DNA from 2 places in the Acinetobacter sp. GG23 genome. Region 2 is predicted to be linked to the other one. Evidence: riboswitches for the same ligand, from Rfam matches in the RefSeq annotation. Region 2 holds a riboswitch; the other holds the start of a gene.
The links. Region 2 has a riboswitch for cobalamin ahead of AC3CAU_RS13475 (5-methyltetrahydropteroyltriglutamate--homocysteine S-methyltransferase). Riboswitches for the same ligand answer to the same signal wherever they lie in the genome.
Positions count from the first base shown of each region.

Region 1: it holds a riboswitch for cobalamin, as region 2 does, so the genes downstream of both, AC3CAU_RS06010 (TonB-dependent receptor plug domain-containing protein) here and AC3CAU_RS13475 (5-methyltetrahydropteroyltriglutamate--homocysteine S-methyltransferase) in region 2, are expected to answer to the same signal.

Region 1 is NZ_JBYMDJ010000002.1:595,966-599,123, forward strand. Features, by position in the region: gene AC3CAU_RS06010 (TonB-dependent receptor plug domain-containing protein) at 1-1,286, opposite strand, end outside; cobalamin riboswitch at 1,325-1,536, opposite strand; gene AC3CAU_RS06015 (phosphoribosylanthranilate isomerase) at 1,692-2,333, shown strand; gene trpB (tryptophan synthase subunit beta) at 2,317-3,158, shown strand, end outside.
Region 2 is NZ_JBYMDJ010000008.1:141,731-144,888, reverse strand. Features, by position in the region: gene AC3CAU_RS13480 (methylenetetrahydrofolate reductase C-terminal domain-containing protein) at 1-711, opposite strand, end outside; gene AC3CAU_RS13475 (5-methyltetrahydropteroyltriglutamate--homocysteine S-methyltransferase) at 834-1,970, opposite strand; cobalamin riboswitch at 2,295-2,445, opposite strand; gene AC3CAU_RS13470 (efflux RND transporter permease subunit) at 2,624-3,158, opposite strand, start outside.

The DNA.
Region 1 (3,158 bases), on a different contig from region 2:
GAAATGCTTTTCTCTGGTTTAAGCTCAGTGTTACCACCATAACCGTACATATCATTCAGTGTCGGTGCTTTGAAGGCAGAACCAACGTTTGCATAAATACTTGTTAATGGTAAAACCTGATAACGAACAGAGCCTTGAGCAACAGTATGTGTATCGAACTTTTCATTATCTTCAACGCGGATACCGATTTGGGTATTTAATCCAGATTGATTGTATTTGTGTTGAATATAATAGCCTGTTGAATCAATATCTTCTTGGTAAGGTGAACCAAATGAAAGGATATCACCATCAATATTTCGCTGGGTCACGCCGACTAAGACATTTTGATGTGGTGTAAAGTCCCATTGGCCATAAATTTCGGATTCTTGGGTTTTGCTATGTACAAAATCGGGTGAATTATTTTGATCTATTTCGTCTTTAAATTGAGAAAAACGAGCATGTAACTCTAGATTTTCAAGAACACTTAAACGCCCTTTGACATTCATGATTTCATTCTTGAAGTCTTGAGAAACGAGAGCACCATAGTTATCGTAATCGCTATAACCTTTATTTTCACTATAATCAGCTGAAGCAGCAAAGCTTTCTTTATCCACACCTACTTTTGCACTATAGCCTTTTTGATCAAATGAGGCATTAGGTGCATTTTTGACATCTTTTACAGGTGTGCCGTCAGTTTCTAAGCGTTGACCCCGAATTTGTGCGTAGAAACCGTTTTCTGCTAAGTCTGCACCAATAACTGATTTATAAGTCTTATCTTCGCCGATTTCAGTAGTGACAAAAGCTGAAGTTTTTTCAGGCGTTTTTGAAATGAGTTGTACAACGCCAGAAATCGCATCAGTACCATATAAGACAGATGCAGGACCTTTTAGTACTTCAATTTGTTTAATATCTGTTGTATCAATAAATGCTAGGGATGCAGTACCAGAGGTTGCTGAATTTAGTCGTACACCATCTCTTAAAACAAGAGTTTGATTTGAATTACCACCACGTAGGAAAATAGAAGCTGTTTGCCCATAACCACCGCTTTGTACCATATTGATAGAAGCATCTGTTTGTAACAGTTGTGGTAAGGAAGCAATGGGTGACTGTTCAAGAATCTTCGGCTCAATAATATTAATTCGCGCAGGAACCTCACTGATTTTTTGCTCTGAACGAGAAGCAGTCACAACCAAGGTTTCTAAAGATGCATTAACAGAAGAATTTGTATTTGCTTGTGCAGATACGGATAAACCCATAGCAATAGTGATTGCGCCCACTAAAGCTGTAGGTTGAAAAAGAGTAGACATGTTTTTAAGCTCCATACATTCACCCCCCGTGAATGATTGAGTTAAAGGAGCAACAAGCAGGTTTCCGGACTTAAATGTAATATCAAATAGTTGATATTTGCATGTCCACCTTCCCACACATTTAGTGCAGTGGCGTCAATCTTAAAAAGATCTCATTGATATGCTTTTCATTTTACCGTTGCGGGGGCAGTGTCGGATTCTCACCAACTTCCCTAAAGCCTGAGCTTAGACTCGTTGCAATTGCGCGAAGTATAAGGTTTGTGTATGCATTAGACAATCTATGTCAATATTATTCCGGATGAACTTTACTCAAGCTTTTAAAATTGCATTACAATGATTCGCCCCCATATTTATAGACTGACTATAAATCGGGCAAAGATTAAGCCAAAAATTAGAGCGAAGTGTATGCGAACCCGTGCCAAAATTTGCGGAATCACACGAATAGAAGATATACATTCAGTTGTGAATGCCGGAGCAGATGCAATTGGTTTTGTATTTTTCTCACCGAGTCCACGCAGTGTTACCCAAGAGCAAGCGAAAGAACTGATTCAGCATGTACCTGCCTATGTGCAGACTGTGGGTTTGTTTGTGAATGCATCGCTTGATGAAATTGCGCAAATTTTAAAACACGCACCAGTCGATATTTTGCAGTTCCATGGTGATGAAACACCTGAACAATGTCAGCACATTTCGAATCAGGTCGGTCGCCGCTGGTATAAAGCAATACAGGTGAAACCTGAGCTAGATGTCATTAATACTATAAAAAGCTACCAAAATGTAGGCGCAAGCGCAGTATTATTGGATGCTTGGCATCCTGAACTGAAGGGCGGAACAGGGCACAGCTTTGACTGGTCAAAATTCCCCAAACTCGATATTCCTTTAATTTTGGCGGGCGGCTTAAAGCCTGACAATATTGAAGACGCTATAAAGACGACCAATGCTTATGCAGTCGATGTCAGCGGAGGCGTAGAGTCCGCAAAAGGTATAAAAGACCAACAACTCATTGAACAGTTTATGCAAGGAGTCCAACGTGGATCAGCAAAATAAAGGTCATAACAGTCAAGTTGACTATACCCAATTCCCCGACGAACGCGGGCATTTCGGTATTCATGGCGGACGTTTTGTCTCAGAAACACTGATGGCGGCTTTAGAAGACTTGGAAAAGCTCTATTTCCGCATGAAAGATGATAAACAGTTTCTGGCAGAATTCGACCGTGATTTAGCCTACTATGTAGGTCGTCCGAGTCCACTTTATCATGCTGAACGATGGTCAAAAGAGTTGGGTGGTGCGCAAATTTACTTAAAACGTGAAGACTTGAATCACACCGGTTCGCACAAAGTCAACAACACTATTGGCCAGGCACTACTTGCTAAACTTTCAGGTAAAAAACGGATTATTGCAGAAACTGGCGCAGGTCAGCATGGCGTAGCAACAGCTACGATCGCTGCACGTTTAGGACTTGAATGTGTGGTGTTCATGGGTGCAGACGATGTTAAACGTCAAGCCATGAATGTATACCGTATGCGTTTACTCGGTGCTACAGTTGTACCGGTAGAAAGCGGTTCAAAAACATTGAAAGATGCCATGAACGAAGCGATGCGTGACTGGGTAACTAATGTTGATTCAACTTATTACGTGATTGGGACAGTTGCAGGTCCGCACCCATATCCGCAACTGGTTCGTGACTTCCAGTCGATTATTGGTCGTGAAGCACGTAAACAGATTCAGGAGCAGGCAGGGCGTTTACCTGATGCCCTGGTTGCCTGTGTCGGCGGTGGTTCAAATGCGATGGGCTTATTCTATCCGTTCCTGAATGATGAAGATGTGAAAATGTACGGTGTTGAAGCAGCAGGTCATGGTATTGAGACTGG
Region 2 (3,158 bases):
CAGTCCTGTCTGTTTTTCATCTGTTAGCACCTGCAGCATATGCGGTGTGATGACGATGCCAGCGACCTGATGTTTCACCATAAAATTGGCACGCGCCAAACTGAGGGGCATGACACAGGCGAGTATTTTCTGCGTGTACTGATGATGATTTAAAAATATCTTGGCTTGTTTTAAAGCATTCATGTCGTAACCCAATTGCGTGATAATAAAATCCGCACCTGCCTTAAGCTTCTTGTGCAGTTTTAAATATTGTGCGTCACGCTCAGCTTCGGCATATTTAAACGGATTAAAGGTTACCCCCAGATAAAATCCGCCATGACGCTTGGCTGCCATCACCGCATTGACCGACTCCAGGTATCGGGTGCGTAGTGATCCATCTTCTCCATGACAATGTTCTTTCAGCTTGTCGCCTGTCAGCAATAAAAGATTGTTGATCTTCGCTGCTTTGGCTTGCTGTAAGAATAACTCAAAATCCTGAATATCCTGCCCTTTTCCGGCAAAATGTAAAACCTTGTCGACTGAATCGGGGTACTGTTGGCTCGCTGCAAGCGGTGTCACATCATGATCTGAATGGACACGGTCTGCCAATGTCATCACTGCAGGATATCTGGCAAATTCAGTTTTCACAGGGAAAATCTCATTCAGTGAAGTAAGGTATTCCACCAGGATACAAAACTGGTTGTTCTGAAAACAGGAAGATAATTGAGACATAGACAAAGGAGATCTAAAGGATTAAAAAGAAATCAAGCTGAATTATAGGCCAGAAAGATTGAAATACTACCTGTCACTACCCGTAAATAGTGGTGACAGAAGTGATGCCTCCTAAGTGGTAATTATCCCCACACCTCTTTCGCGACTTCATTCATCAGTTTGATTTTCTTCCACTGGGTATCGTAGGACACCTTGTTGCCTTCTTCCATCGAAGCAAAACCACTCTGAAGACACAGGCCTAACCGCTCTAATGGCAGGAAGTTAGAAGCAGTTTGAATACGAGTTATGATCTCGGATCTGGTTTCCACCCTTTCAGTTTTGGTTGAGATCAAACCTAAGAACACTTCTGCTTGCGCGCTCTGCAGTTTGGCTAGAGGTTCAAAACCACCCGCTCGCTCAGTATCAAATTCCAGGAAATAGCGATCGATATTTTGAAGTTCGTTTAAAACATGATCTGCAATAAAGTCATAGTCACCCTGATACAGCCAGCTCGAACTAAAGTTTCCACGTTCGATATGCAAGGCAACAAACAGATCAGCAGGCTTATTGTCTAAGGCCATATTTAATGCTTTGACACAGCAGCCAGCCAGTTCTACCGGATTCATCCCCTGCTCAAGCTCCTGCGTACGATAGCGTTCATCACACAGATATGCCAAAAACTGGTCATTGATCTGGATATAGCGGCAGCCCTGATCATAAAGTGCAGTTATTGCTTCTCGAAAACATAGACCCAAATCTTGGATATAGGCATCTAAGTCACCCGCATAATAACGGTTATTACGCAGATACGGATACAGCATCATATTCGGACTAGGCAGACAATATTTGGCTGTGGCAAAACCTTCAATCGCTTGGTGCAAATAGCGATAGTGCGCTAAACAGTTGTGATCTGCATTAAAGAAAATCTTGTCAGTAACCCGAACATCATAGGGTTTACTGATGACATCTTTATATTTTAAGCCATCCCGTATTTTATGGCCTTCAATTCCATCGAGCTGTTCCAGGAAATCAAAATGCCACCAGGCACGGCGAAAATCACCATCTGTCATCACTGAACAATCGAGATCGAGCTGGATATCGACCAGATTATCAATTTCTGCATTTTCAACCTGTCGCAAAGTTTCTTCATAAATGACACGATCCGCAAAATCATAACGTGCCTTCTTTAATTTTAGCGCTCTTAAGAAGCTGCCGATATGTTCTGCTTTATTACCTGCATACTGAGTTTTAGCAGCTTGAGTGGTATTGCTTGTGGTCATTGTTTTAATTCATTGTCGTATAAATGCCATGAATGGATCAGCATTTATTTAAATAGAGGGAGGCAGAACATCACTTGGTCAACCGAGGACGTTGAGTCAATAAAATATTTCTGTCAGGAATTAGATTTCAACAGCTCAATCAGCTGAAGGAGATAGGCAAAAAAAAGGAATAAAAATAAAATAGTTTAAAAATAAGCATAATTTACCTGAACACACGCCCCGTGCGATATCGAAATGGATGATGCTAGAGTGATATAGGCGCGCAAAAGTAAATTGAAAAAGATCAAATCAAATTAAGACATCCCCTATTAACGCCCACCGCATTATTTTGGTCTGCTTTAGGCCGGTCTCCGGACTTAAGGATATTGAGTTAATACCCTATTCACCGTTGCGGGGGCAGTGTTAGCTTGCACAAATGTGCACTAACTTCCCAGTTTCACTTCTCTAAGGAAGCACCTGAAGCGATGCAAAGCCTAAGGTTAAGTTTTTGCTAAGTCAAACAGTTTATGATGATTTCTCCTCCCCTCTCAGATACTCCAAAACAACTCCACTCATCCTGAGATGATTCACTTATTCGGCATTCTTTGCTTAGACAGACACAAGATAATCCTTTTCAAGATCATCCTGTGTCTATTTACTTCATTTTGTGAGCATTATTTTGTTTCTGATTTGGAGTATTTTTGATGACTGTTCATCCAGCGATACAGTACTGGTAAAAGCACTAAAGTCAGCAAGGTAGATGAAAGAATCCCGCCAATCACTACGGTTGCCAGTGGCCGTTGAACCTCAGCGCCTGTTCCGGTTGCCAGCGCCATCGGTACAAAGCCCAGTGAAGCCACGCAAGCTGTCATCAACACTGGTCTTAAGCGCAAAATAGCCCCCTGCCACACGGCTTCATGCACTGGATATTTATCCCTTAATTCTTTAATGAAGGTCAACATCACCAGTCCATTGAGGACTGCAACACCAGATAAGGCAATAAAACCAATCCCAGCTGACATCGATAATGGTATATCCCTTAGCCAAAGAAATACCACACCACCGGTCAAGGCAAAGGGTACCCCGGTAAAGACCAATAGACTTTCTTTAACATTGTGAAAGACCGCCATCAGTAAAATAAAGATGGTAATTAAAGCCAGTGGAATCACGATTTGCATCCGTGCTTTAGCTGAAGCCAAATTTTCAAAC